Regions from separate parts of the Bacteroides sp. RTP21281st1_H5_RTP21281_210402 genome, predicted to be linked through region 2. Evidence: riboswitches for the same ligand, from Rfam matches in the RefSeq annotation. Region 2 holds a riboswitch; each other region holds the start of a gene.

What was found. Region 2 has a riboswitch for cobalamin ahead of AB5443_RS04935 (TonB-dependent receptor). Riboswitches for the same ligand answer to the same signal wherever they lie in the genome.
Region 1: another riboswitch for cobalamin. It lies ahead of AB5443_RS09485 (TonB-dependent siderophore receptor); the one in region 2 lies ahead of AB5443_RS04935 (TonB-dependent receptor).
Region 3: another riboswitch for cobalamin. It lies ahead of accC (acetyl-CoA carboxylase biotin carboxylase subunit); the one in region 2 lies ahead of AB5443_RS04935 (TonB-dependent receptor).

The regions. Positions count from the first base shown of each region.
Region 1 covers NZ_JBCOWR010000005.1:141,627-152,243, forward strand. Annotated here, with positions in the region: gene AB5443_RS09465 (tryptophanase) at 1-981, opposite strand, end outside; gene AB5443_RS09470 (MAC/perforin domain-containing protein) at 1,348-2,781, opposite strand; gene AB5443_RS09475 (DUF4465 domain-containing protein) at 2,835-3,578, opposite strand; gene AB5443_RS09480 (YncE family protein) at 3,613-5,595, opposite strand; gene AB5443_RS09485 (TonB-dependent siderophore receptor) at 5,605-7,647, opposite strand; cobalamin riboswitch at 7,832-8,041, opposite strand; gene AB5443_RS09490 (DUF5106 domain-containing protein) at 8,356-9,300, opposite strand; gene AB5443_RS09495 (ATP-binding protein) at 9,473-10,617, opposite strand, start outside.
Region 2 covers NZ_JBCOWR010000002.1:328,963-339,579, reverse strand. Annotated here, with positions in the region: gene AB5443_RS04945 (iron ABC transporter permease) at 1-8, opposite strand, end outside; gene AB5443_RS04940 (ABC transporter substrate-binding protein) at 5-1,138, opposite strand; cobalamin riboswitch at 1,266-1,478, shown strand; gene AB5443_RS04935 (TonB-dependent receptor) at 1,681-3,741, shown strand; gene AB5443_RS04930 (YncE family protein) at 3,738-4,886, shown strand; gene AB5443_RS04925 (PKD domain-containing protein) at 4,915-5,916, shown strand; gene AB5443_RS04920 (DUF5074 domain-containing protein) at 5,943-7,343, shown strand; gene AB5443_RS04915 (outer membrane beta-barrel protein) at 7,613-10,369, shown strand; gene AB5443_RS04910 (AAA family ATPase) at 10,422-10,617, shown strand, end outside.
Region 3 covers NZ_JBCOWR010000002.1:124,602-135,218, forward strand. Annotated here, with positions in the region: gene AB5443_RS04130 (SDR family NAD(P)-dependent oxidoreductase) at 1-478, shown strand, start outside; gene AB5443_RS04135 (TetR/AcrR family transcriptional regulator) at 822-1,436, shown strand; gene AB5443_RS04140 (hypothetical protein) at 1,433-2,158, shown strand; gene AB5443_RS04145 (hypothetical protein) at 2,346-2,876, shown strand; gene pncB (nicotinate phosphoribosyltransferase) at 2,972-4,138, shown strand; gene AB5443_RS04155 (N-acetyltransferase) at 4,140-4,910, opposite strand; gene AB5443_RS04160 (co-chaperone YbbN) at 5,229-5,552, opposite strand; cobalamin riboswitch at 5,756-5,961, shown strand; gene accC (acetyl-CoA carboxylase biotin carboxylase subunit) at 6,096-7,607, shown strand; gene AB5443_RS04170 (acetyl-CoA carboxylase biotin carboxyl carrier protein subunit) at 7,630-8,139, shown strand; gene AB5443_RS04175 (acyl-CoA carboxylase subunit beta) at 8,142-9,677, shown strand; gene AB5443_RS04180 (YeiH family protein) at 9,777-10,617, opposite strand, start outside.

The sequences.
Region 1 (10,617 bases), on a different contig from region 2:
CTTTGCCAGGTATTCCACTTGCTTGATACGTGTTTCGAGATTATCGAATTCGGTATTTTCATCCAGTCCGATGGCAAGTGCGTTCATATCCCTGCCGTTCATTCCGCCATAAGTGAGATACCCTTCGTATTGTACACAGAAACCTTTTGCGCCTTCATACCAGTCTTCACGTCGTGTTGCAATGAATCCGCCCATATTGACGATTCCGTCTTTCTTGGCGCTCATTGTCATGCCGTCGGCAAGGGCAAACATCTCTCGCGTAATTTCTTTAATGGATTTATCCCGATAACCTTCTTCACGCATTTTGATGAAGTAAGCATTTTCAGCAAAGCGCGCAGAGTCGAAAAGTACCGGTTTGCCGTATTTATCAGCGATGGCGCGTACTTCGCGTAAGTTCTGCATAGATACAGGCTGTCCGCCGGCTGTGTTGTTGGTAATGGTTACGATGATAAAAGGGATGCGTTCGGCGTATTGAGTCAGAGCTTTCTGTAATTTGTCAGGGTCTACATTTCCTTTGAAGGGGAGTTCTAGCTGTGTCTGCTTGGCGGCATCAATGGTGCAGTCTAACGCGATAGCATGGCGTCCTTCGATATGTCCTTTAGTAGTATCGAAATGTGAGTTGCCGGGTACGATGTCTCCTTCGTGCACCAAATAGGAGAAAAGGACATTTTCTGCGGCACGTCCCTGGTGAGTCGGAATGATATATTCAAATCCGGTCAGTTTCGTAATCATCTCTTTCAGTTTGAAGAAAGATGTCGCACCGGCATAACTTTCATCACCGAGCATCATTCCCGCCCACTGGCGGTCGCTCATTGCTCCTGTTCCTGAGTCGGTGATAAGGTCTATATAAACTTGTTCCGCTTTGAGTTGGAAGACGTTGTAATGTGCTTCTTTAATCCATTGTTCGCGTTCTGCACGAGTGCTTTTCCGGATGGGTTCTACCATCTTTATTTTCCATGATTCAGCAAAAGGTAATTCCATTGTTGTATATTTAAGTGTTTTGTTCGACGAATGTAGCTAATGTTAATGAAATAAACAAGTGTTTCATATTCTATTGTTAGTGTGTGGAGTAGACAGTATTTTGAGAAAAATAGTGAAGGTGTAGGGAGAATAACCTATTATCTTAATTCTAGATAGTTAAGGCTTAGAATATTAAATCTGTTTTTATGGTATGGTCTATTGATTTAATTATATGGTCGAGCGTTTACAATCTATAAACCGAGTAATGAAAAATAGAATCAAATTGATTTATTGGAATAATACAAAAGTATATGTTTCTCTCATGCATAAACTTTTGTATTATAAGTTAGCAAATACCCCTAGGTATATGTTTAATATGTAGTAATTTTATTTCTTAAGCAGCATCCAGTAAAAGGTGCTATTATTTATCTCATTATAGAATTTAAGATCATAAGATGATAGATATTGATTATTTGCTAAGTTTTTAATTGTAAAATATTTATCGTCGATGAAGTCTATCTTCCATTGTTGGGTTTTATTATTTTTATTAGGCGTATATCTAAGAGTGTTGTCTAAATAGTCATTATCTCTTCTTTTAAATTTCACGTAATTGTCTTCTAGTTGCAAAGTGAAAGGGCAGGTGAATTTAATTGCTGGTGGACCTGTGTGAAATAAACTTATAGGGATAAGACTTGATGGTTTTATAGGGTTTTCTGATAATATACCTGCTTCTATATTGTTGTTATAGAGAATTCCTTTGGGAGACATAAGTAAACTTTCCATTTCATAATTGTATTCTTTAAGTTGTAAAGCAAGTTCTATACTTTTTTTCTTACCTGGGTCATCTATGAATTCACTGAGTAAATAGATTTTTGTATCTGGATTACCTATTCCTATGAGTGATTCGGTTTCAGTAGAGACACTATTAATCCAACCTGTATAATCAAAAGATACATTGTCCAATTTTCCATTAGGATCTTGGCTTATTATTGAAGTTACAGTTTGGGAACCACCTTGTGTTTTGATATAAATATTTACATTGTTAAAACTGTTGAATAAATTGCTGTCATAGTGAACATTTGCCGTGATTGATGACATTAAGAAATTAGATGATGCTTTGAATTCTTGAACTTGTGTTGCTGATGTACTTGTATATTTACCTGTGTAAAATGCGGAAAATTTGCCTCCTAATAGTATATCAGTCATAACATGTGTACCATATTTTTCAACTAACTCTTTACCTGATAAACTTTTTAAATCGGATAAAAATATATCTGTGAAAAAATATTTAAGTCTTGATGGTGTTGTGTATGGTAGGGTTAGCCTTCGTGTCATTTTGAGTGCATCAACTCTGTAAAAAGCGTTTCTTTCTTCTTTAGTTCCTCCTGAATTTATTGTTGCTTCTAGATCTAATGAAAATAATTTTAAAATTTTGTCTCCGATATTCGCAGTGGCATGTATATTGAGATTTTCTGTTAATGTATATATTGATGATCCGTATGCTGTTTTTGTTTCTGTCTTACCGTGTAATATGGATGTTTCAATATCTGCAGGAGTAAATATAACTTCTTGTCCAGTGATAGGATCCCGTCCTAGTCCTTTTTGAAGTCGTTCTAAATCTATTACTTTGGCTTTTGCATATAAAGGGTCTTGGAAATCAGAATAGAAACAGTTGTAACCATAACCTAATAAATCGTAATTACCATCTCCAGCACTCCTTGTTACAGGAGTGCTTTCTTTTAATTGGTCAATGATAAGTTCTTCGTCTGTACATGACAGTATCAAACAAGATAACAATGAAAATGTAATCAATTTGTTCATAAGCTTAATTGTTTTGTTTATATGAATAAGTTTGAATATATATCTGTAAGAAATCATTTTTCAATAAGTGTAAGATCATCAATACAGAAATATTTGCCTGTCCTCATTCCATTTTCATCATCAGAGTCAGACGAATTTGCAGTAAGAGTTATTTTCGAGGCTGCTTGTAAATCTGTTAAATCAAACCATATCCATGTATTAATAGGCTCGTCTGTGTTACTCTTATAATCAGCAAGCTTGATAGCAGCTTCGGCTATCTTGTCTCCTTTATCGTTGTAGCCTGTTGCAGTAACTTCATACCAACTTCCTTTCTTGAAAGCTGTCGCCCAGCCATCGCCTTCTGTCATTCCAATGTAGGCATTTTTGCTATTAGTTATCCATAGGCCTTTAATTGTATATTGAGAATTAATAATTGATAGAGTGGCGGGGGTGAAATTGTCACTATAAACTCCCATATACACTTTTCCTGTTTTTACACTTCCACAATTGGGTTGGCAATCTGATATATGGTTGGTTTTGTTGGTATAAGTAAAACCTGCAAAGCTATATCCTTGTCCCCAATCATTGTAATAATGGTCAAAAGTTACATAGTTTTGTGGGTCATTGAATGTATCTTTAAAATAAAATTCCGGTTTCTCGGTACTAGTTGAGATAAATTCACTTTCTGCCTCAGTTAGTAGGCTTTCGAAACTAATGACAACTTCTTTTTTATCACCATCTTTTGTTTCATCGTCACTATCACTACATCCGCAAAAAGCGAACACAGATACTAATAAGAATAAAGATAACTTTTTCATGTTTTTGCTCTAATTTTAATTATTAATTGTTTGATTATTTTTCGTAATGTAAGTTCTCTACAGTGACGACTTCGGTAGATATTTCTCCTGTCCAGCCTATGTCTTGATTGACGGCAGTATAGATTTTTACGAAGTCTATTTTGTCTAATAACACAGGTTGTCCGTTTTGGTCTACTGCCCAGTCTATTTTAAATTGACAGTATTCGGTTTTGTTGGGATGATTATCTGCATATCCCCAAGGGTAACAATAGCCTACCCAAACATTGCCTTCTTCCACAGCATTGTCTTTTAGACGTGTCCCATGGAAAGTTATTTCGTCTTCTTCTATCCAGTTAGGATAATAAGAGTCCTGTTGATGGAATGTATTACGCTTAATCAATCCTTCTTTTCCTTGGTTGTCTGTCCAACGCACATCGCCATTGACCGGTTGAGGACGATAATAGGTGATTTCGTAATTACGTATTTCTGTATCTTTTCCGTACTCACTACCTGCCAACTCATACCATTCATCGTCAGGTATCCCATTATTGTTTATATCTTTTGAGACTAGTACAATTCCTGGTTCAGCATTTCCGCCAAGTGCTCCTGTACCTGTGTTCTTGTTGTATGTAGCATTTCCCCATATCTTGAAGTCATATTTTCCTTTGATGTTAGGGATAGGCTGTGGGAATCCTAGTATAATATAACCACCGAATCCACCTAGAGAAATAACAGATTTCTTCTTGACCTTTTCTGTGGCACGTTCTAAAATTTGTTCGGTAGTAAATCCATTTTCATAAGCCGACGTACTCGTATTGATAAACTGTCCGGGAGCCGGTTTGTACTCCCATACTTTATTGGCGAAAGCCAATGAATTTTCAGTTTCTTCGGTATTACCATCAATATCACTTTGTGAAGCTTTGTCGCTAAATACAATCGTGTTAGGATTCAGTCCGATATTATTCAGACGGAATTGTAGTTGTCCTTGTTGGTTGAAACAGAGCAAATCTCCATATATGGTATAATCATAAGCATCTGTGATATAAACGTTACCACTGTAAGGGTTCACATTGATACCGTAAGGAGTATCAATGCTTGTTCCATCCGTAATGAAATTCTCACGAACGGTTTTTCCTGTTTTCAGATTGAATGTCTTGATAGAAGATGTTTGCGTACTATAATTGTAATTGTATAGATAGGCTATTTCTCCGTCAATGGCAAAGTTTTGTACTTTCTCATTGTAGTGAGTTACTTCATTTGTTTGACAGTCTATTTTGGCAAAGTTGTAATTTCCGGCTTCCACATCTTCTCCGCGGGTTGCTACATAAACGGTTGTTCCATCCGTACCGGCTACTATTTTACCAGGATTCGATCCTACTGTAATTTTATTAATCTCTTTGAATGTAGCAATATCGACGACAGATACAGTATTGTCTACGCCTGAACCGGATGCATGATCCAAGCCACCGGAATTGGAAATATATAACTTTCCGTTTTGTACACAAATTCCGTCGGGATTACGTCCTACTGATGCGACGCCATCTATAGTGAGGGAAGTTGTATCTATTCGTGTCACTGTTCCATCGTATGAACATACATAGGCTTTTTCTTTATGGAAAGCAATGTATCTTGGCTCTCGTGAACTTCCGTTTTCAGCCTGTATTTGAATTTGCTTCAAAGAGTTTCCTGTACGGAAATCTACTACTTCTACTGTACTGGAAACATTGACAATGACATATATCTTGCCGCCATAAATAGCTAAATCATTTGCCGTATCTCCCAATCCCCGATGATTGATTGTATTAAAATAGTTGCGTACCATTCTCTGGTTGCCAAAAGAGAAACGCATCAATGAACTGTTGTTCTGATTGAATAGTCCTTCACACAGCACATAGAGTTCGGCCGTATCCGTTTCGGTCGGGTCACCCGCAATATCCGAGGTAAAAGGCTTGTCTTCCATATCATCACAAGCTGTGAATAATAATAGTAGCGGCAGACAGAACCAAAATATATATGTTAATTTCTTTTTCAAATCCATATCCTGCTTTTAGTATATTATTTTTAGCGTTGCTCTTACCGAACGTCCCGGCATCGGAAAGTATCGTACTATCTCATAATTCTTATCCATCAGGTTCAGTACTTCCACACTGAGCGAACTTGTAACTTTTCTTATCTGGAAGTCGCGGCTTGCCGAGATACTGTGGTCACTGTAACTATCCAGTCGGTTTGCTGCGATGTTCTGTCCCACTGTATAGCGTTTTCCCGAATAAAGGAATGAGTAAGACATATTTATCCATGGAGTTTCGATTCCTGCCTGCCCTGAAGCTGAAACACGGGGAGTATAGGCTATCTGATGTTTATAAGTCGACTTATCCTTATTCGAATCAGGGTCAGTGACATCCAACGCCCGTTGATATGTATAATTACCGGACAGGTTGATGCGTATTTTCTCCCAAGGTTGAAGAGACAAGTTTCCTGTGACGTCGATACCTTTAATATCTACACTTCCCAAGTTTCTCATACTCCAAATTGCAAGGTTCTTGGTGGGATAGGCGATTATTTTATCCGTTACTTTGTTATAGTATGCATCAACGGTTGCAGAAAGATAAGGAAGGAATGAGCATACATTCTTGCTGTATGTCAGACCGATATTATATTGCTTCGCATTCTCAGGCTTTAGTTTGGTGTTTCCTACTTCCTGATAGTATAAGTCATTGAAGCTAGGCAGACGGAAAATGTCTTTATAGAAGAAACGGATACGGAACTCTTCGTTACGGAACGGCTTGAATGAAGCGCTGACATAAGGCGTTAATTTGCGGTGATTGCCGGCGCTGCCGCCCTCTTTCACATCTTCATTGATGATGGTTGCCAGGGCGGATGCGGAGATTGTCAGCCAGTCATTCACGTACTTTCCGGCAAAAGCGGTCAGCCATGAGTAGCGGGTGGGTTGCGCAAAATTAGCAAGATTAGTATCCATGGTATTGATACTTCCATCTGTAGAAAGAGAGAATGAAAGATTACTCAGCAATCTGTATAATACCGATGCTGAAAGATAATATTCCTGCTGATAATAGCTGTTCTCCGTTTTCCCTAAAGAGTTTTTAGTGTCGGGGTCTAAATAGCGTTGATAACTCCAGTTCCACTTGGCGGAAGTTTGGAATACCCATTGCCGGCTGAACTCTTTCTTGTATTGGCTTTGTACGAATGTATTCTTGTCCCAAAGATGCTGCGCAGAGTAGTCGTTATAAAGTGTAGTAGCTTTCGGCAGTCCCCGTGAAGATTGGAAGTAATAAGCTTTCAACCGCCATTGCTTTTTGTCGGAGAAGTTGCCGTAAAGTCCGGCTTCGGCACGAAAAGTCTGCACATCGGTATTTTTTCTTTTCTCCCGTGACGTCAGGTCGTCTGCTGTATTTCCGTAGTGCAGGCTATATGGATATTGTCCGTCCGAAGACATCCATTCGCCATTGGCTGTGACTGTCCATTTTGGGGTGAGTTGCTGCTCTATCAGGACGGACGGATTAACCAGTCCCCACGAACCGGTCTTGAAGGCGGCACTGATATTCGTGCGCTTTCCTTTTTTGAAACGGGGAGTGAGTGTCTGTATATTCAGTATTCCTGCGGAAGCAAAGAAACGTGCCGGTTGGAAGATATTGTCGCTCTGGCCGTTACTGAGTGATAGTTGGTCTACATTGTCAAGAGAGAAACGACCGATGTCTATCTGTCCGGTTTGACAGTCGGTTACGGTGATTCCGTCATAACCTACGGCTGTATGCTGTGCTCCCAGGCTACGTATGGATACGGTTTTCAGTCCGCCGATACCACCGTAATCTTTCACGGTCACTCCGGCAAAGTGCTTTACTGCGTCGGAAACCTGCAAAGCGTGCAGATTCTTCAGTGCATCTTTGGATAGTACCTGCAACGGAGCGCTGGAGCGTACTTCTCTTGTTTGATAAATATCGGAAACGGTTATTTCGGGGATGGAGTAGGTATGCGTTGTATCCACTTTTTGCTGTTGCGCGAAAAGTGTTGCGGATAAAAGTTGGCAGCAGAATGCCGCGCAGATGCTTTTGTATGACATGATATGTTTCATCCTTATCCTACTAGTCTATTTTTTACTTTTAAAAAGTGTCCGGGCGAAATCCCTTCGACCGGACACGCATAAATAAACTTGGCAGAGTTTATTAATTAAAACACACTTTCTCTGAATCAGAGTGATGAATGAAATGATAGACGAATTGTCCGGGTCATTAGACTCAACGCTTTTTCCTCGAAAGCAGTGAAATTGGGTGCATGGCAGGTCTTCTGACTCGTTCCTGTTGCGGGCGCCTTCCCGGAAGTTTCTTTCCAGTGGCTAAAAGTAGGTTGCTCGCAACGAACATATGGAACTTACAGCAGCGGGACTGTTCAGGATTTACACCTGATTCCCTTTTAATCGCTTTCCTCGTGTGTTTTGAGGTCTGCAAACCAATGCGTGGCAAAGATAGGGAGTTTATTTGGCTTTTGCAAAGGGGGCGTTCTTTTTCTTTCGTCTTGATACGAAAGAAAAAGAACCAAAAAGAAAGAATCAAGGCTGCGTTTTTTCAGCTACTCCGGTGTTTCCTCCGGCTAAAGGGCAGAAACTCGCTACGCTCAAACAGTCTGCCCTTCTTGACGCCGGAGAAAACACCTGCGCTTGACGCTGAAAAAACGGGGCCGGGAAACCATGCGGCGTGGGCATGTGCGGTGGGGCATGCGTTACGGCGTGGGCACGTGGTGTGTGGGCGTGTGCTACGGCATGGATGTGCGGTGTGGAAGCTGTTTATTGTTCGCCTTTCATTAGCAGGTATTCTTCGATGGCTTGGACAGGAGCATCCTTCAGAAGTACCGTTTTATCCTTGTTCAATAGGTAGAGGGTGGGGATGGCTTTCAGGTCATACAGTTGTTGTTCTTTGATGATGAATTTCTTGTCGTACCCGTTAATCCATTCTTTGGGGAATTCGTTTAGATGCTTTTTCCACTCATCCAGTTCTTCGTCGGGGTAGATGGAAAGGACTATCAACTTCTTTTGTGCTAAAAGCTGGTTGATGATGGGGGAGTTTTTTAATGCGTCTATTGTTTCTGTACAGGCATGGCATCCGGGGTTGTTGATGAATAATAATGTATAGTCTGCTTTTTGTTGGTAAAGAGAGCCTTGTGTGCCGGAAGCTAGTGTGTAGTTGAAATCCAGCGCTTTGGTGCCGATACGGTTCTTCTGTGCTAATTCGCGACGGGCTTTGGGGCGCACCTTTTCTATTTCTTCCAATATGGGAGAGGCTAGCATTGCGTCTAATACGGGAATGTAGAATTCTTCATTACGCATTGGGGAGTTAGGGTCATACAGATATTTGTCTGCCAGGTCGGTGATGTAAGTGAATACTTTCTTGTCTACATTTGTCCGTTCGATTGTTTTCCGCATCGCTTCCTGTGCAGTTTCCAACGGAACATGATTCAGAATGTCACAATAGTCCGCCCAGGCTTGTTCGGTAACTTCGGGGTGGTGAATGTAGTTGGTGTCGGCAAAGTTCACATTATCCCAATAATGCTTGACAAGGAAGTCGGCACGTTGATCCGGTGCTGTCATCATTGCGGGGATGGATGGCAGGGCAAAGGTCTTGATAGTATCCTGCGCTACTTCGTTTTTGTTTAAGCCGGAAGCATTACCGTTTTTGCAGGCACAGAGACAAAGAAGACATACAATCGGAAGAATATTTATGTTCGTTTTCATGATTGACTATTATTATATTGAACTTCTATGAATTACATGGAAGACAAAGATAATGCCTTTTCATCTTATTCAAAGAATTTTTCTTCCTTTTCTTCTCTGACCTCTTTTTTGTTTTCTTTCCTGTTTCTTTTCAAAGAACCTTTTTTATTAAACCCTTACTTTTTGAAAAACTTTACTTCTCCTTTGCCAATGTAAATACAAATTCCAGTCCACCACCCTGACTGTTTTTGGCAGAGATGCTGCCGCCATGAATGATAACCGCATTCTTCACGATAGCCAGTCCGAGTCCTGTTCCGCCTAACTTTCGTGAGCGGCCTTTGTCTACCCTGTAGAAGCGTTCGAAGAGACGGTTCAGATGTTCGGGTGACACACCTACGCCCGTATCGGCAAAACTGAAATAGTAGTAGCTTTCATCTTCACGGAAGCAGTTGATATTAATCTGAATGTTTGTGCCCGCATATGCAATGGCATTGTCCATCAGATTACGGAAAATAGAATAAATCAGAGAATAATTTCCTTTGACTTGTATGCTTTTCTTTAAGGAATTAACCACTGTGATATGCTTCTCGTCCAGTTCCAGTGCTACTTCGTTGATGATGTTTCCTACCAGTACGCTGATGTCCACACGCTCCATATCAATCATGTTGGCGGCTTCATCCATGCGGGTAAGCACAGAAATGTCACGCAATAACCGGCTCAAACGATTGCTTTGCGCATAACAACGTTCAAGGAACACATTAATCTTCTCACGTGGAATGTTTTCATTGCTGACAATAGTCTCCAAATATCCCTGAATACTGCTGACGGGCGTTTTCAACTCATGCGCAATATTCTGCGTCAACTGACGTTTCAGATTCACCTGTTCTTCTTCCTGGGTGACGTCATTGATTGAAATCTCGAAGCTCGCATCCTGGAAGATGATACATTCGACGATAAACGTGCGTCCGTTCTTGTTGATGGTGATGGACATTCTTTTCTCATCCTTACTTCTCGAACGTTGTTGCCGGTTCTTGTTGATAAAATGTATGATATCTTTCAATTCACTGATGGCGAAAACCTCTTCCGTTGTCTCCAGATTGGAGTCCGAAATCAGATTGCTGTATTGGGTAAAGAGATTATTGACAAGAATTTCCTTCTTATCCTTCGTAAATACTCCCAGTCCTTCATGTGAAATCTGAAGATGGGTAATCAGCTTTTCACGTTCGATGTAAAGGGCTTCTTTCGTCTCGTGCAGGCGTTTGTAGATTTGGATGATATGCTGTGAGATTTCTCCCAGTTCATTGTGTGGAAAAGCCGATTGTATGGCCATTTCGATAG
Region 2 (10,617 bases):
TGTTTCATTGCAGGTGTCTGTAATAATAAAGTGAATCGGATACAAGTTCCGGGTGGAAGATATGAATCAGGTCGCGCAGTACGACGTCAGGACGTACCACTGCCGATTCCCAGTAATCATTACCACCTGCGGGCGTCGACCGTAAGTTGTTATTATAGACCCTCTTTTCATGTACTGCTTTTGCGTCTGCGAATTTGGGATTGACGGATTTCAGCTCATCTAATGTGTTTACTGAACCTACATTAATCCAATAGTCTGCTTTTTGTATCAGTCCGTAAGCCGTTTCCAGTCCGATAGGAGTGGAGCTGTTTGAATTGTTTTCTTTATAAATATAATCAGCCCCCGCGTCGGCAATCAGCCGTGCCATGTAGCTTTGGGTGGAAGGCATTACCCAACTGTCGTTCCACGGAGTATTGAACATGACAGTAGGGCGTTGTTTGACTGAGTCGGTAAGCGCTTTCAATGCGTAATAGCGTTCAGGGATTTCCCGGAATATTTCTATACCTTTCTTCCGATTATCTGTCAGTTCCGAAAGGACGACCATCCATTCGGCTTTGCCGAGCGGTGATTCTTCCAGGTATTCTCCCATATATAGATAAGGTATGGAGAGTTCTTTTAGTTTATCCGTTACAGCGGTTTGGGCATCACCTATACCATATAATAATACTACATCAGGCTTTAGCCCTATCAGCAGCTCGTAGTTCATTTCCGGCCCTATGTCCTTGATTGAATCTTTATGAGCGAGAATATAAGGGTTTGCAATATAATCGATTCCTGACACTCCGGCAATCCTGTTGATTTCTCCCAGTTCATCGAGCATGGCAATATAAGAAGAGGACATACATATGATTTGTTTCGCTCCGGCAGGAATGGCGGGCCCATTGAATCCGGCAGGCGCCTGCTCGCCGTTGCGTGAAACGAAATAGGACATTGTGACGTCTTTTGCTCCTTGCCATGGATTCGTTATCTGTATAAGGGTGCTGGCGGAATTTTCTGCGCCTAGAATCTTAAATCCCGAAGCATATTCAGGGATATATACATCCTGATTGAATGTTTCAATGGATGTCTTATTACGGGTGATGCAGCTTGCCAAAAAGAGAAGGCAAAGTAGCGCGACAGTCAAAATAGGAGATTTCACTTTTATAAGAATTTTAATTAGAAAAAAATAATAGTGGATCCTTTCGAATGGCAAAGATAGGACTTAATTATTAGTTTGTTTTTATTTTAGTTGGATTTTTCTTCTGATTTGTTTCTATTTGTGTATCTTTGTCCCCAGAAATTTTGGTGTCACTTTTCCGATTCTACGGAAAGAGTGGTGAAAAGGGAATCAGGTGTAAATCCTGAACAGACCCGCTGCTGTAAGCTCCGCCAAAAGTTTTCCTACAATACTCAAATCCACTGTTCCGCTTTGGAGGAATGGGAAGGGCGTTAGGAAAATGGAGTAAGTCAGAAGACCTGCCAAAGTTGAATTCTTGAAACTTTCCGGGATTAGAGTTTGAAGAGTGCAGTTTTTAATTCAATCACATTGTAGTAGCTGTTGTAAAGACGTGCGACATGCGTGGTGTCTGCTTGTGCAGAATACCGATCTATGCTCTGTTGAATGGGAGCAGACTGCCCTTTTCTATCTTTGGATGGCCTTTCCCCGGGAAGTTTATTGTTGTCGAAAAATAAACGGACGGAATGATAAGACAAGTAGTTTGGAAAATGGCATGTGTAGTGGCAGGTTGCCTGGGGCTTCCTTCATTGGTGGTGGCACAAAGCCGGCTGGATAGTTTGCAGCACTTGAATGAGGTTGTGATTACGGCAAAGCCATATAAAGAAGTGATTCCCGCCCAAAGACTCAATGGGTTGCAGTTGGAACGGTTGAACACACATAATGTAGCCGATGCGTTACGTTATTTTTCCGGTGTGCAGATTAAGGATTATGGTGGAATGGGTGGACTGAAAACGGTGGACGTGCGTAATATGGGTTCGCATCATGTCGGAGTTTTCTATGATGGTATCCAGATAGGAAATGCACAAAACGGGGTGGTCGACTTGGGGCGTTTCTCTTTGGATGATTTGGAAGAACTATCTTTGTATAATGGGCAGAAAAGTGAAATCTTCCAGTCTGCAAAAGACTTCGCTTCTGCTTCGGCGGTGTATCTGAAAACAAGGAAATCCAGATTTGAGGGAGGGAAGAAAACGAACTTGCTGGTGAGATACAAGGCGGGGAGTATTCAGTTAATCAATCCTTCCATACGTTTGGAGCAAAAACTGAATGATAAGTTAAGTCTTAGTCTGAGTGGAGAATATATGAAATCCGACGGACAGTATAAGTTCCGTTACAGACGTCTGAACCAGACAGGAGAAGTGGCTTATGACACGACTGCTACCCGCTGGAATAGCGACATAGAGGCTTATCGTATGGAGGCGGGTGTATATGGGACGGTGCATAACGGCTATTGGCAGGCCAAGTTGTACTATTATAATTCGGACCGGGGGCTGCCCGGAGCTATCGTAAAGAATGTATGGCAGAATGGGGAGAGGCAGGGAGATAAGAACTTCTTTGCCCAAGCCACCTTTGTGAAAGACATAACTCCCGGGTATAAAATACAGTTGAACGGAAAGTTTGCCTATGATTACACGCATTATCTTTCGAGGGATACGGTTCGGTTTTTGCAGGAAAATGTGACTAAAAAGATGCAGTTCGACAATACTTATTATCAGCAGGACTGGTATATATCTATGGTGAACATGTATAGCATCCTTCCTGTGTGGGATATCTCCCTTTCTGTTGATTTCCAATATAATAAACTGAATGCTGTAATGCGTGGAGTAGGGACTCCTTTTACTTTTCCACAGCGATATACCACTTGGGCAGCATTTGCTACGGCCTTGAATTTGGGAAAGTGGAAACTGCAAGCTGATGTGTTGGGGACATTCGTAATAGAGAAGGTGAGGAATAACGTAAAAGCACCGGACAAGTCGGAGTTTTCTCCGGCACTCATCATCGGCTATAAGCCTTTTGGTAATCATGACCTCAACCTGCGTGCGTTTTATAAACGAATTTTCCGTTTGCCTACTTTCAATGACCTTTATTATGCGCAAATCGGATTTAGCCAATTAAAACCGGAGTTTACAGATCAGTTCAATATTGGAGGAAGTTATCAGAAGGCGTTCAAATCAGGATGGATTGACCAGGTTTCTGTGCAAGCTGATGCTTATTATGCCGCAATTACTGATAAAATTATAGCTGCTCCTACCGGTAGCAGTTTTCGTTGGATGATGACGAATATGGGAAAAGTGGAAAGTAAAGGTGTAGATGTTTCGGCTGCTGTGTCGGGACATGCCGGACCGGTCAAACTGCATACGAATCTTACCTACTCTTTTACGAAAGCACAGGACTTTACGAAAATAAACGGTAAGAAACTGTCTTCATATAGCAACCAGATTCCTTATACACCCTGGCATAGCGGTTCGGTGATTGCCGGTGCGGAATATGATACCTGGACATTGAATTACAGTTTTATCTATGTAGGTGAACGCTATAACGGTTCTGTAAATAACATTCCTCGCAATTACGTAGAACCTTGGTATACGCATGACTTCTCTCTGCAAAAAGAATTCCGGTTCTGTGACCGCTATTTGTTGAAAGCCTCTGTGGAGATGAATAATGCATTCAATCAATATTATGATGTAGTACTTAATTATCCGATGCCCGGACGAAATTTCCGGTTTGTAATAAGTTTGAGTTTATGAGAAAATTATATTTAATCCCCCTGCTACTGTTTCTTTTATTCTTTTCGGCATGTAGGGAAGATGAGCAAATATTCCTTTCGGGTAGTGTGCAAGTGACGCTACCATTGGTAGGTACGCGTATTAAAGGGTTCTACCAACTGAATGAGGGAAATATGGGAACGAATGGTGCTTCGCTCGACTACTTTGATTATACTACGGGTTACTATACCCGGGATATTTTTTCGGAACGGAATCCTGACATTGTAAAAGAGTTGGGTGATGTGGGAAATGATATTCAGGTATATGGGCAGAAGGTATATGCGATTATAAATGTGTCCAATTTGGTGGTTGTCTTTGATGTGCGTACTGCACGGAAACTCAAGGAAATAGAAATACCTAATTGCCGTTATCTGGCTTTCCACGATGGAAAAGCTTATGTGAGTTCATATGCAGGACCTGTCCAGATTGACCCGAATGCGGAGAAAGGATTGGTGGCTGAAATTGATACGGTCACTTTGAAACTGACGAGGAAGGTTACGGTAGGTTATCAGCCGGAAGAAATGATAGTGCATGAAGGTAAATTATATGTGGCTAACTCAGGAGGATATCGGGCACCGAATTATGACCGTACGGTGTCTGTTGTGGATTTGGAGACATTTGTAGAGAAAAAGAAAATAGATGTCGCTATCAACCTGTACCGGATGGCTATTGACAAACGTGGTGATATTTATGTCAGTTCGCGGGGAGATTATAAAAATACTTCTCCTAACCTGTATGTGATAGATAGCCGGACTGATGAAGTGAAACAATGCTTGGATATTCCCGTAGGAGGAATGTGTATGAGTGGAGACTCACTTTATTATTACAGCGTGGCATATAGTATGAGTTCGGGTGGAAACCGGGTGACATATGGCATTCTGGATACCCGGACTAAAAAGGAAATAACCGACAGGATTATCACTGATGGAACGGATAAGGAAATTATGATTCCCTATGGATTAGCCATCAATCCGGAAACGAAGGAAATATTGATGTCTGACGCCCAAAATTATGTAGTGACTGGTTTTGTATACTGCTTTTCACCGGAAGGAAGGTTGAGATGGAAAACTCAGGGAGGAAATATCCCCGGGCACTTTGCTTTTGTAACAGAAGGATTGGTGAAGTGAATAGAAACATGTTTAATACTTTATTTATATGAAAAAGAAGAGTTTATTTTTAATGTTTGCTCTCTTTGGAGCTGTTTTGTTAAGTGGAAGTTTGTTAACAGCCTGTTCTGACGAGGATAATAATGGTAATGAAGGAGGAAAAGAAGAAGGAGGAACTGAACCGGCTCCCGATCCTGAATTGAATTTTGATGGTAGTCCCTATGTCACCCAAGTCATTGACTATCGCCCGGCACCGGGACAGTTTGTCAATACGATGCCGTCCTACGAGGAAGGTGATACACAGGAGACTATGAATGCGAAAGTACTGGAAGCTATCGGAAACGGAAAGAAAGGTATGATTACTTTAGGAGCTTATGGAGGTTATGTAATAGTTGGTTTCGACCATACCATTCAGAATGTGGAAGGAGAAAAGGATTTCCGGATAGTTGGAAATGCATTTACCGGTAGTAGTGAACCGGGCATTATAATGGTGGCTTATGATAAAAACCAGGATGGTAAACCGGACGCTGATGAATGGTATGAATTAGCTGGCAGCGAGTATGGTAAAAATACTACAATTAAAGGGTATGAGATTACTTATTTCAGAAATGAAAAAGACCACGTACCTACTCCGGATCTTGAAAACTACTTGTCGGATGACACGTATTGCCCTTGGACTGATAATCAGGATAGAAGTGGCCATGTGTATAAGAACACGTTCCATGACCAAGATTATTTCCCGAAATGGATTACTGATAACCAGATTGTATTCAAAGGTACATTATTGGCTAATAATGGGGTTGATAATGGACCTGACGCCTATGCACGTTGGACGTTGGATGCTTATGATTGGGGATATGCCGATAATACGGAAGGTGGAGATGTATTTGATATTGGTTGGGCTGTCGATTCAAAAGGACAGGCCGTAAAGTTGCCGGGAGTTGATTTTATAAAGATATATACAGGTGTTAATCAGTATTGTGGCTGGTTGGGAGAGACTTCTACCGAGGTTGGTAAAATTGAGGACCTTCATGTGTTAGCAAATCAATAATTTTTTAATATAAAAAACAGAAAGAAATGAAAAAGTATTTTTTATTCGCGTTTGTTGCGCTTGGCATTGGCTTCACGGCTTGTGATGATGATGAAAAATTGGAATATGTTGAAGTTATAGAGGATTCACAGCCGTCTGCTGTAGTTCCGGCAAAGGGGTTTTATGTGGCTAATGAAGATTGGTTCGGACATGATAATGGTACCGTAAACTATTTTAAAGTGAATGGAGACGGGTACGATGTAGTGTATCGGGCTTATCGGGCAGCTAATGAGGATGAAACATTAGGTGTTACGACTCAATTTGGAACAACATGGGGGGATAATATCTATTTGCTTTCTAAACAAGGAAACCGCTTTGTTGTAGCAGATGCGAACACATTGAAGAAGAAAGCGGTATTTACGGATATAGGTGGAGACGGACGTTCTTTCGTTGGAGTGGATGATAAATTGGGGTATATTGGTTACAGTGGTGGTATCCGTCAGTTTGATATAACTAATCTGCAACTGGGAAATCCGGTGGAGGGAATTTCCGACCAGATGGGAGCAATGTGTTTTGCGGAAGGACGTGTTTTTGCTTTGGCAAATAAAAAAGTCTATATCATTGATGTAACGACCAATAAAGTTGAAAAAACATTGGAGGGTTCATTTAATACTTTAACGAGAAGCAAAGATGGGACAATATGGATTGCTACGGCTGATAACTTCTTAAAAGTAAATCCAGTTACATTGGAAGAAGAAACTATGGAATATCCCGGGGGAGTAAAAGTAGGTAGTCCTTGGTTTGCTTGGAATGCGGGAAGTCTTTGCGCAGGTACTCAAAGTAATACCCTTTATTGGTCAAGTGGTGGTTGGAGCAGTACCGTAGTTGTGAAATATGATATAGATACTCAGGCATTTAATCCGGCTTTTTATACTTTAGGAAAGCATGAAAATAGCCAACTGACTTTTTATGGGGCCGGTATTCGTGTAGACCCTATTACAGATTGTGTAATTGCTACAGTAGCTCGTGGATATGAAAGTTATAACTGGGTTTATATTATCAGCCCAAGTGGAACTTTGGAAAAAGAAATAGAAGTGAAAGGTGGGGGAGATTCCGGAGAAAGTGGCTATTACTGGTTCCCTGCAGTACCTTTCTTTGAAGATGCTAACAAACCGGAAATCTTAATTAATCAGATATTATTGTCTCCGGGAGAAACCAAGGCTATTGATTTGAATGAAAAAATAGTTGATGCGGATGATACTTCTGTTTCTATCATTCGTCAGGTGGAATTTGCTGGAAATAAACTAGTGAATTATTCTTTGGCGGCTGGAATATTGACTGTGACCGCTAAAGAGCACATTGGCAGTACAGAGTGTAAGATAACTGCTATTTCAAATGGAAAGAGAGTTGAGAAAAAAGTACGTGTGGATGTAGGTTTAAATAAATAATTATTGACCACTAAAAAAGCGGCTAAAAACAAGAATGGTTTATTCTTGCTTTTAGCCGCTTTTTTATACTCTTCAGTTTTTTGGAAATGATACTTTCGTCTTGCTTTTTTCAAAAGTGATTTTCAGATGTACGTATCTATGCTTTGTGTGATTGGAATGTAATTTGTTTTAATAAAACGAAGAAAGTAGTAAGTTTTCTAAATAAACTTCTTAATTTTACATGCATTATTGAGGCCCAAACTAAAATATAGACTTATACTGCTATTGACATGAAAACTTGCAGACTAGGCGGATTATTTTTACTGTTGTTTTGTGTACATACAATAATGTATGCACAACAGGCGAGGACTGTCAGGGGAAGAGTTCAAATGCAAGAAACCGGAAGTGAAAAGAAGCAACCTTTGCCTTCTGCCAGTATTGTCGTCTTGGAAAAGGCGGACTCTACTTTTGTAAAAGGCACGGCAAGTGACAAGAATGGTCGCTTTACTTTGACTTATCAGCCACAGAAAAAGAAAGAATATCTGTTGAGAGTTTCGTTTATGGGAATGCAGCCTTGCTATCGTGCATTGGGAGATTCTGCTTCTATAAATACGGGCACTATCGTGTTGAAGGATGATGACCTTCAAATTGGCGAAGTGGTGGTGACCGGGAAACTGAAAGAAGTGGTCATGGAAGGGGATACGACCGTTATCAATGCTTCTGCTTATAAAACACCTGAAGGAGCTTATCTGGAAGATTTGGTGAAACGTATTCCGGGACTGGTCTATAACAAGAAAGACCAGTCGCTGACATACAATGGTCAGCCTATCAGTGAAATCAATGTGAATGGAGAGTCGTTCTTTTCGGGAGATAAAAAGACTGCACTCGAAAATCTGCCGGCAGATTTAATCAGCAAACTGAAAGTATATGACAAGAAATCAAAAGAAGAGGAATTTACAGGTATCAGTTCGGGAGAAAAGAAATATGTGCTCGACTTGCAAACGAAAGAGGAATTAAACAAGACTTGGCTGACAAATGCGACGGTAGGATATGGAAATCATAAGAAGAAGGATTTGGAAGGACAGGTGAACTATTTCAGCAAGGACGGACAGAACCTTTCTTTTATCGCACGGTCTACCAACCGTTATCAGAACAGTACATACAAGGACAATATCAATAATTCCGTCGGAATGAATATGACGCACAAATTCGGGAAGAAGTTTACTCTGAACGGAAACGTGAATTATAATCTCAACCGGAACGGAAATATCACTTCCATGTATCAGGAACAGTATTTGAAGACTGGTAACCAGTATTCTGCGTCCGCTAATGAGGGTAACTCCAAAGGGAAGTCTATGAATTCGAGTCTGATGGGAGATTGGGAAGTGGATAAACGCACACGTATACATTTTAATGGCAGTTTCGGACTCTCTCCCAACGAGAGTGAAAGTAATAGCCGGAGCGCTTCTTTTGATGCCCCGCCCGATGTGAACCATGAAAGGTTGTTTGATGATTTTGAATCTATCCCCGGAGATATAAAAGTGAACCGTAGTGAGAACCGTTCGTTTTCGGACAATAAATCAACCCGCTATAACTGGGGAATGGGGATTATGCGGCGTCTGAATAAGAAAGGAACTACTTTGGGGCTGAATATAATGAACTCGGATTCGTGGGGGGATGGAGAGAGTTTCTCACTGTCGCAGACTACGTATTTCAAGTTGAAAGACAAGCTCGGTAATGATTCGGTACTTTATCGTAACCAATATTTGAAATCTCCCCGACGGAATAACTCATGGAGGGTAGGGGTGAGTTTCACGCAGCCTGTCGGTAAAAAGATGCATTTCCGGGCGGCATATAACTGGAGTACCCAGTATGAACGGGATAACCGCTCTACATACGAGTTGTCTTCGTTGGCTCATCCGGATGCTTTCGGGGAATTGCCTTCCGGTTATGAAGCCGGATATGTGGATAGCCTGAGCAACCGGAGCCACAGCCGTAGCAACGGACACGACTTGAATATAGGGTTCAATTATTCGGATGATGTCTGGATGGCCAATGCGTCACTGGGTGTCACTCCGCAAAAACGTACCATCGACCGGAAGGTGGGGAAGCTTCATGCGGATACTGCCATGCATATCATTGACTATCAGCCTATGCTCTGGCTGGGATGGCGGAAGAAGGAGATGCGTGTCAACCTGAGTTATGACGGCAGGACACGGCAGCCTTCCTTGTCGGACTTGATGCCGTTGACGGATAATAGTAACCCGTTGTATATCACTCGTGGAAATCCGGACTTGAAACAGATGTTTATCCATAATATCCGCTTGAGTTACCAGTATCCTTCCAAAGGCATATCGGCAAATTTCGGATGGCAGACAGAGCAGAACAGCGTGACGCAAGTTGTGCTTTATGATGTGCAGACCGGCGGACGGGAAACGTATCCGATAAATATCAACGGCAACTGGAATACGTATGGAAACGTGAACTGGTGGAAGCGTCTGGGTCATTTTTCTTTGAGGCTGAATACATCGGGCAACCATAGCAACCGTGTCAGTATGATTAACGAGGACAGAAGTGTGCAGCTGGAAAAGAGTACGACGCGTGATACGGGACTGAACTGTGAAGTGCAGGCATCCTATCAGCCTGCCTGGGGCGGACTGGAACTTTCCACTTCCTGGGATTATCAGTATTCGCTCAATTCCCTGAATGACAATGATAACTATACGCGTTATTATAATTTCCGTTTTGACGGTTATGTGGATTTCCCTTTCGGTTTGCAGTTGCGTACGGATGCCGCTTATATGTTGCGTAGCGGTACGAATATCCAAAAGGGAGAAGAAGACGAGATTGTGTGGAACGCGACTGCTACCTGGCGGTTTCTGAAAGAGAAGAAAGCGGAGCTGTCAGCCCATTGGTCGGATATTTTAGGTAAAAGGAAAAGTTACGGGCGTACGGCTACTTCCGACGGTTTTTATGAATATCGTACGCAGGAGATTAAGGGATATTTCATTGTTACTTTCAAATATAACTTTCGTCTGATGATGTGAGTTTTAGAAAAAAGTCGTATGTTTGCTACCAAACCATAAAACAAAATGTACTATGAGCGGTAATTATGTAATTAACATCGGTCGACAATTGGGTAGCGGCGGCAGAGAAATCGGAGAGAAGTTGGCAGCTCGTTTGGGAATCGACTTCTACGATAAGGAACTGATTAATCTGGCTTCCGAGGAAAGCGGCCTGTGTAAGGAATTCTTTGAAAAAGCGGACGAGAAAGCTTCACAAGGTATTATCGGCG
Region 3 (10,617 bases), 200 kb from region 2:
TATTGAAAAGCTGGATATCAACTATTTCGATGAGGCTTTCCACTTGAATCTTTGCTGTACGATGTATCTGTCCCAACAGGTCATTCCCATTATGACAACCAACGGCGGTGGAAACATTGTCAACGTAGCTTCGATAAGCGGACTGACCGCCGATGCCAACGGCACGTTATACGGAGCCAGTAAAGCGGGGGTTATCAACCTGACGAAATATATCGCCACCCAAATGGGAAAGAAAAATATCCGTTGCAATGCCGTAGCTCCGGGACTGGTTCTTACCCCCGCCGCCTTAAACAATCTGAACGAAGATGTCCGTAATATATTCCTCGGCCAATGTGCTACACCATATCTAGGAGAACCCGAAGATGTTGCTGCAACAATCGCGTTCCTGGCGTCGAATGACGCACGTTATATCACCGGCCAAACAATTGTCGTAGACGGTGGACTGACTGTCCATAACCCGACGGTGGAGTTATCATAATGAATAAGCATCTTATTCACTGCAAATAAGACGTTCATTCGCATGGATTATTTTCTCCGTTGCCTATTCAGTTTTCGTTCAACAACTGTTGAACGAAAACTGAATTGCAGGTCGAACAAATAATTTATGAAGCCTGATTTCTTAGACAATGCATTGCCACAAATTAATCATCGCATCTCAATTATTACGTCACATTACCGGGCGTATGACTCCACCCTACCACCGATAATTCATCGTTCTTTTCCTAATTCAGAGCAACCGCCTCAAAAAAACTCTTTTCCCTCTCCATGTTACCGATAGGAAACATATCTTTGTGACCAACCAGTAACAAGACTATAAAAATATGGAAAAAGAGATTACCAAAAACAGGCAGGCAACGGAACTTACCCTGATTAAAGCCGTCAATGACATCATCGAAGAAAGCGGTTTCGAGGGATTGGGCATCAATGCAATAGCCGCCAAAGCGAAAGTATCCAAAATGCTTATCTACCGCTATTTCAATTCATTGGATGGATTGATAGCAGCCTATATCCGGCAAAACGACTATTGGATTAACTTCAATGAAGAATTACCGGACAAGGAACATTTATCTGAGTTTATCAAGCAAATATTCAAAAGACAAATCATTCAACTACGAGAAAGTTATACTTTGAAACGGTTATATCGCTGGGAGCTCTCAACAGATAACAAATTCGTGAAAGAGCTACGCGACAAGCGGGAAGAAAAAGGACTTTGGCTGATAGAAGCCGTCAGCAAGCTTTCAAAGCATCCGCAAAAGGAAACTGCCGCCGTAGCTTCCATTATCACAGCGGCTATCAGCTATCTGGCACTACTCGAAGAAAACTGCCAAGTATATAACGGACTCAAGATACAACAAGAAACCGGTTGGGAACAACTGGAAGAAGGGATTAACTTATTAGTAGACCTTTGGCTACAAAAAACAACTTTAACGAAATGAATAAAATGACGATTATGGGATTATGGTTCCTCTCCCTATTGATTAATAGCGGATGCAACCGGGAATTAATAGAGTACAACACCGATGACCTCAAAATATCTATCGAAAAGGGTGAGGAATGGATGCATGACTTTCCGCTCTTCTTAGGTATCAATAAGAAGAATCCGCCACAAATTGCCATTTGGATGGAAGATACGGAAGGACATTATTTGTCCACTATTTATGTGACGCATAAAATAGCTACCCAATCCTGGCAAGCATCCGGCGGAAACCGCAGAAAAGAAGCCTTGCCGCATTGGTGTCACCAAAGAGGCGTTCAATATGAGGACGGGCTGTATCTTCCGACAAAAGAATCTCCATTCACCGACGGAATCAGCGGTGCAACCCCAAAAGGCAGTTTTGATGTACGGATAACGCCTGTTGGTAAAACAAAGAGGTTCATAGTCAAAGCAGAAATCAATCATTCTACGGATTTCAATGACGCATATCCGAAATCCGCCAAAGAAGGTGACGTCCATTATTCCGGCGGAAAAGAAGGAAGCGGGCAACCGGCCCTTGTCTATGCAGCAGAGGTAGATTTAACTTCCAATGAGAAAGTTTTTGCCGCCAAGTTAATCGGACATAGCAGTCCGGACGGAAGCAACGGAGATATAACAGAAGATACTTCTTCGCTCACAACTGCATTACATATTGTCAAAAGCATAACGATATATATCCGATAACAGGATTACATATATCATCAAAATTAAACTTTGCCATGCCACACTTGTGCTATCCCGTTGGCACAGTTGTGCCATGCCTATGTCACTGTTGTGACAGCACGTTGGCACTGTTGTGACAATGGGTTGGCACAAGCATGGCGTTTAGCGGTATCCGGACAGCATTATATTAATCTATCATTATACCATTATGAAAAAGTCTACATTCATCTTTATCCTATTATCCTTCATCGCAATATACGCTGACGGGCAGACAGTTCACAAGCATTTTTCTTATACTGCATCTATCGGAACAGGAGTCTCCATGAGCCAACCTTCCTGCACGCCTTTCATCGGACAAGTTATTGCCCATTATCACATCAACCAACGGTTTACTATCGGTGCAGGCAGCGGCTTGTCCGTCTATGAGAAAGTGCTTGTCCCGCTATATGCCAACGTACAGTTCTTCATCACCCAGCCCAGGAAGCTGACTCCTTATCTGGAATGTAATATCGGTGGCTCATTCGCTGCCGCCAAAGAAGCAAACGGCGGATTTTATCTCTCGCCTTCCATAGGAACACAACTAAAGCTTACGCAAAAACTGAAAATGAATTTTGCGTTAGGATATGAAATACAGAAGTTGGAACGGCTGAAGGAACATACGGATGAATATTTCCATACCAAGTTCAAGGAAAAATTATCTCATCATACTATCACTTTCAAAGTCGGACTAACTTATTAGAAAACATTAAAAGAAAGAAATATCAGCAATCAAGCGGTAGTTTTGTTCAACAAATACTAACTTTACAACGTTATCAATAATAAAGAACGAACGGCATGATTGTTAGAACGCTACTGGATACAGACCTCTATAAGTTTACCACATCGTACGCTTATATCAAACTATTTCCCTATGCAATGGGGAAGTTCAGCTTCCATGATAGAAATGAGACTGAATATACTGAAGAATTTCTGGAGACACTTAAATATGAAATTGATAAGCTAAGCCGATTGAGACTTACAGAAGAAGAACTGGAATATATGACACGGAATTGCCGGTTCCTTCCGAGAGTTTATTGGGAATGGCTGTCATCTTTCCGCTTTCATCCTGATAAAATCAAAATGTATTTGGATGAGGCGCATCATCTTCACATCGAAGTCAGTGATTTTCTCTATAAAGCTACCCTGTATGAAGTTCCTTTGCTTGCCATTGTATCCGAAATAAAGAACCAGTTCTTCGGCAATGTAGCCGATACGGACGAAATCTTATGCAAATTATCGGAGAAAGTGGAACTGTCCAATCAACATCAGTTACGTTTCTCGGAGTTCGGTACGCGGCGGAGATTCTCTGTCCATGTGCAGGAAACGGTTATCGGAAAATTAAAAGAAACGGCGAAGTATTGCACAGGCACTTCCAACTGCTATTTCGCAATGAAGTACGACATGAAAATGATGGGTACTCATCCGCACGAGTGGTTCATGTTTCATGGAGCGCAATTCGGATATAAACATGCCAATTATATGGCGCTCGAAAACTGGGTGAATGTCTATGACGGCGATTTGGGAATTGCCTTATCCGATACTTATACTTCCGGTATCTTCCTCAGCAATCTCAGCCGCAAACAGGCGAAACTGTTTGACGGTGTCCGCTGCGATTCCGGTAATGAGTTCGATTTTATTGATAGTTTGGTATCCCGTTACAAAGAACTGGGAATTGACGCGACCACCAAGACTATCGTTTTCAGCAATGCCCTCGATTTCATAAAAGCACTGGAGATTCAGGAATATTGCAAGAACAAAATCCGTTGTTCCTTCGGCATCGGGACAAATCTCACTAATGACACCGGATTCGAGCCTTCGAACATTGTCATGAAGCTGACACAATGCAAAATGAATGTCAATCAAGAATGGCGGGAATGTATCAAATTATCTGACGACGAAGGCAAACATACCGGTAGTCCGGAAGAAGTACAGGCATGTTTGCATGAATTGAGACTGAATTAGTTTATTTCCCTATTATCGCTTTATCAAAACGGCTATCCATACAAGCACTGATATCCGTTGTGACAAACTTGCCTTCATAAAACAGGCTGAATATCGTAGCCGGAGTAGGTGCAGCCTGTGCCTGTTCCATTGTCTCCAGTTTAATAATCGTCAAAGGCAGATTTCTTTTGGCGGCGGTTTCCTTCAAAGAACTCATCACATGAAATTCCGCAAACGGACAACGGTTGGAGAAATAAACAGTGATACCCTTTTTATCAGGGCATTCTCCTGTTCGTACAGATTCATTAAATGTCGGATTCGGAGCATCAACATTCAATTTCTTCACCAACAGACTAAATCCTGTCGGAAGCTGTTCACAAGCAACAAATCCTTGTCTCAACAGCCATTTGGTATCACTCATAAAATGAAACTTCTTTGTTCCTACGACTGTCACCAAACCGTCCTTGCCTTGCTGCAAGGCGTCATCTATCGCAGTTTGGAGCAGAGCTTTCGCATACCCTTTCCCTTTATACTGCCCGGCTACCCAAAAACAGTTTATCAACAGGTAATTGTCGGCCTTCACAGGAACCCACCCGTTTCCGGCCGGACCATATTCGATAAATACTTTCGCACGCTCATTCAAACGACGAAAAACATACCCGTTTTCAAATTGCTTCTTCAGCCACTCCTTTTTCAGGTTATAACTTTCCTGGCATTTCTTATCCGAGAAACCGCAGCAGATATGTTCTTTCTCTATGTTGTCTTTGGTAAGCGTGATAAAGTCGATGTTCATAGTATCAGTTTTTTATTAGTAGTTTTTTAATTAAATAATATCGGATATATATTATCCACAAAGATAAACATTCAAGTGTAGCAGTCATTATCCAATCCCGTAAAAATCAATATTATTTAGTAGAAAGTGAGGTACGGGCATAAAAAAAGGAGCAACGCCTTGCTCCAACCTTTGTTAACCTTAAATCTAATACTATGAAAAACACAGTGCAAAGATACGCACTTTCCGATTATCTGCAAATTATCCAAATAAAAAAGCATGTTTCATAACATGATTTAAAACTTTCTGAGGAATAGTCCCTCTTTTATTAATACTTTTTCAAGATTTGAATCCCTTTACGGCTCTTTCCAACCTTTCCAAAGTAAGTTCACCGGATTGCCGCCAAAGCTGTTGTCCTTTTCTGAAAAGAATAAAAGTAGGCGTTACTTCGATAGTGTAGAAATCAGTAAGGGCAGTTTCCTGGTCTATATCCACTTCCACCACTTCGAGCGTTCCTTCCATCAGTTTCTTAAATTCCTCAACGACAGGTTTCATACGCTGGCAATGAGGACACCACGTTGCGTAAAATTCCGCCATTACCCAATCGGCATTAGCCAGCTTCTCTTGATTCCGTTCCTCACGGGCTACTTTTTTCTCTTTCATAATTGATTACTGTTTTGATTAATAATTGCTACTTCAACAATACGAAAAGAGAGAAAGTTTAAAGGGTAAACAATAATACACACAGATTTAACTATTAAATCCACTTGCAGTTACCGTCTTTCGTTTCTAATATCCAGACAGCCGACTATTGCACATAAAAGCAACTTTCGTGCAAAAAGAGAACACTCTATTTAAAATTTATTTATCTTTGCCGCCGAAATGGTTCGGAATCCGTAGCCAACGGACGACGATTAATAGGGAATCGGGTGCAAATCCCGGACAGTCCCGCTGCTGTGAAGCTCAATTCAATGTCTTATAAATGAACTAATTTGACGCCACTGATGTTCTATCGGGAAGGCAAATAAGACAAGAGTCAGTCAGAAGACCTGCCACTTCACGTAAAACGTTCTTCCGCCTCGTGGATAAGGAGAAAGGACATCATTTGTTAAGCCCCAAATCAAGAAAATACTGTGTTTTCATCAGGTGGAGTATGTCCGCAAGGTGGGAAGACATAAAATAAGTATGTACTTAATTTAGAAAAGTATGATAAAAAGAATCTTAGTAGCCAATCGCGGTGAGATAGCCGTGAGGGTGATGCGCTCCTGCCGGGAGATGGAAATAACGAGTATCGCGATATTTTCCGAGGCAGACCGGACTGCAAAACATGTGCTCTACGCAGACGAAGCATATTGTGTAGGTCCCGCCGCATCTAAAGAGAGTTATCTGAATATAGAAAAAATCATCGAAGTGGCGAAAGCATGCCACGCAGATGCTATTCATCCGGGCTATGGTTTCCTGTCCGAGAACGCTACCTTCGCCAGACGCTGTCAGGAAGAAGGTATTATTTTTATCGGGCCTGACCCGGAAACAATGGAAGCCATGGGAGATAAAATTGCTGCCCGCATCAAGATGATTGAAGCCGGAGTGCCCGTTGTACCCGGCACGCAAGAAAACCTGAAAAGTGTGGAAGAAGCCGTGGAGCTTTGCAACAAAATCGGTTACCCGGTGATGCTGAAAGCCTCTATGGGTGGTGGTGGAAAGGGAATGCGCCTTATCCACAGTGCAGCAGAGGTGGAAGAAGCCTATACGACTGCCAAAAGCGAATCTCTTTCTTCTTTCGGTGATGATACGGTTTATCTGGAGAAGTTCGTAGAAGAACCTCATCACATCGAGTTTCAAATCCTGGGAGACAAGCACGGAAATGTTATTCATCTGTGCGAACGCGAATGTTCCGTCCAGCGTCGTAATCAAAAGATTGTAGAAGAAACGCCATCGGTATTCGTCACTCCCGAATTGCGGAAAGATATGGGAGAAAAAGCCGTGGCAGCCGCCAAAGCAGTGAACTATATCGGAGCGGGAACCATCGAATTTCTTGTTGACAAACACCGCAATTATTACTTCCTTGAAATGAATACCCGCCTGCAAGTAGAGCACCCGATTACGGAAGAAGTAGTAGGTGTAGACCTCGTGAAAGAGCAAATCAAGGTTGCCGACGGACAGATGCTTCAACTGAAACAAGAAGATATACAGCAACGCGGACACGCCATCGAATGTCGTATTTGCGCCGAAGATACCGAAATGAACTTCATGCCAAGTCCGGGAATCATCAAGCAGATTACAGAACCGAACGGTATCGGTGTGCGTATCGACAGCTACGTGTACGAAGGTTATGAAATACCTATCTACTATGACCCAATGATAGGCAAGCTGATTGTATGGGCAACCAACCGTGATTATGCCATCGAACGTATGCGCCGCGTACTCCACGAATACAAGCTCACCGGAGTGAAGAATAATATCAGTTACCTGCGCGCCATCATGGATACTCCCGATTTTGTGGAAGGGCATTACGACACCGGATTCATTGCCAAGAACGGCGAGTATCTGCAACATTGCATCATGCGCACCAGCGAGCGTTCTGAAAACATAGCCATGATTGCCGCCTATATGGACTACCTGATGAATCTTGAAGAGAACAAAGGTAATACGACTGACAACCGCCCTATCAGCAAATGGAAAGAGTTCGGACTGCATAAAGGCGTGTTGAGAATCTAATTTTAACAAAGAGAATTCAATTATGGAAATTCATATAGGAAATCGCGTGGCCGAAATAGAACTGGTCAGCAAAGAAGATAACAAAGTGGTGCTTACCATCGACGGAAAGCCTTTTGAAGCCGATGTTGTGATGGCAGAAAATGGAACCTGCAACATTCTTATGGACGGTCGCAGTACAAACGCACAGTTGATTCGCAAGGAGAACGGAAAGAGTTACAAGGTAAATACCCACTATAGCAGTTTCAATGTCGAAATCGTAGACAGCCAGGCGAAATACCTGCGTATGCGCAAGAAAGGCGAAGAAGAGCAGAACGACCGCATCACCTCTCCGATGCCGGGCAAAGTAGTGAAAATACCCGTAACAGCGGGACAAGAAATGAAAACCGGAGATACAGTCATCGTCATCGAAGCTATGAAGATGCAAAGTAACTACAAAGTGACTTCCGACTGCCGCATCAAAGAAATCCTGGTTCAGGAAGGTGACAGCATCACCGGCGACCAGACATTAATAACCCTTGAAACAATCGAATAAAAATGGAAGAAAAGAATAAAGCATATGCCACGTTCGAGGAACGTGACCGTATCGCTTCCCTCGGGGGCGGTATCGCAAAAATAGACATTCAACATGAAAGCGGAAAGATGACTGCCCGCGAACGTATCGACATGCTGCTCGATAAAGGTACATTTGTCGAACTGGACAAACTGATGGTTCACCGTTGCACCAACTACGGCATGGATAAGAATAAGATTCCGGGAGACGGCGTCGTATCCGGCTATGGAAAAATCGACGGTCGCCAGGTTTTCGTTTATGCCTATGACTTCACCGTTTATGGCGGCTCATTGTCGGCTTCCAATGCCAGGAAGATTGTGAAAGTGCAGCAGCTTGCCTTGAAGAATGGTGCTCCGATTATCGCTTTGAACGATTCGGGCGGCGCTCGTATTCAAGAAGGTATCGAAAGCCTTTCCGGTTATGCGGATATCTTCTATCAGAATACGATGGCAAGTGGTGTGATTCCACAGATTTCCGCCATTCTCGGCCCTTGTGCCGGTGGAGCTTGCTACTCTCCCGCCCTTACCGACTTTATTTTTATGGTAAAGGAAAAAAGCCATATGTTCGTGACAGGCCCGGATGTAGTAAAGACTGTCATCCACGAAGAAGTCAGCAAAGAAGAACTGGGTGGCGCGATGGCGCACAGCAGCAAGAGCGGTGTCACTCACTTTATGTGCAATACCGAAGAAGAATTGTTGATGAGTATCCGTGAACTGCTTTCTTTCTTGCCGCAGAACAATATGGATGAGACTAGAAAGCAGAACTGCACGGATGAAATCAATCGCGAAGATGTTACTTTGGATACCATCGTCCCAACAGACCCGAACGTTCCGTATGACATGAAAGATATTATAGAACGAGTGGTGGATAACGGCTATTTCTTCGAAGTAATGACGAATTTTGCCAAAAATATCATTATTGGTTTTGCCCGTCTGGCAGGTCGTTCGGTAGGTATCGTCGCCAACCAGCCTGCTTACCTTGCCGGAGTGCTCGATATTGACGCCAGCGACAAAGCAAGCCGTTTCATCCGTTTCTGTGACTGTTTCAATATTCCATTGATTACTTTCGAAGATGTTCCGGGCTTCCTTCCGGGATATACTCAGGAAAACAACGGTATCATCCGTCACGGCGCGAAAATCGTTTATGCATTCGCGGAAGCTACTGTTCCCAAACTGACAGTTATCACCCGCAAGGCTTATGGCGGTGCCTATATCGTCATGAACTCCAAGCAGACAGGCGCGGATGTGAATTTCGCCTATCCAAGTGCGGAAATCGCAGTAATGGGTGCGGATGGAGCCGTAAACATTCTGTTCCGCAAAGCCGACGCAGAAACGAAAGCCAAAGAACTGGAAGCCTACAAAGAGAAGTTTGCCACTCCATATCAGGCTGCCGAACTGGGATACATTGACGAAATCATTTATCCGAGACAGACTCGCAAACGTCTGATTCAGGCATTGGAAATGACAGAAAACAAGATGCAGACGAATCCGCCCAAGAAGCATGGCAATATGCCCTTATAACAACTAGATAGGTACTTGTCAAAGTACCACCACCAAAAACGGACTTACACAAATTCTGAAGAATGTCATTCTGAGAATCTACGTAAGTCCGCTTTTTTATTACATTAAATAAGGAGTGAGATACTTCACCAGGAAATAACCACCTACTACCAGCCAAATATAGAGAAGAAGCGCCAAGACAAACGGCTTCGCCCCCGCTTTTCTGAATTTGTCAATGCTTGTTTCCGTCCCAAGTGCAGTCATAGCCATTGTCAACAGAAAAGTATCCAGTGTGTTGATTCCTGCCACCAACTGCACAGGCAACAAATCAAAAGAATTAAAAGCGATCACCCCCATAAAGCCGATTGCAAACCAGGGAATGGCAATCTTCTGAAATTTCTGCCCTTTCTGTACCTGTCTCTTTCTCGCCCTTGCCACCATGTAAGTAGTAATCAAAAGTACCGGAACCAACATCATCACCCGAATCATCTTCACGATAATTGCCGAATCCGATATGCCGTTTCCCATTGCGTCACCGGCTCCCACCACATGAGCCACTTCGTGAAGAGTAGAACCTGTATAGATTCCCATTTGGTCGGGAGTCAGCGCACAGATACCGTTCCGGTAAAGGAAAGGATATAGGAACATGGAGATAGTACCGAAGATTACCACGGTAGAAACGGAAACGGCCGTCTTATATGGTTTTGCCTTAATAGTAGATTCCGCACCAAGAATAGCGGCAGCACCGCAAATTCCGCTTCCGATAGAAGTCAGTAGTGCAATACCCCTGTCCATTTTCAATAACTTACCGAGATAAATACCACCACAAATCGTCACTACCACAATAATAATATCAATCAACAGAGCAGGCAATCCAATAGCCAGCACATCCTGAAAAGTCAGTCTGAAACCATACAGGATAATACCGATACGCAGAATCTTTTTCGAGCAGAACTGTATG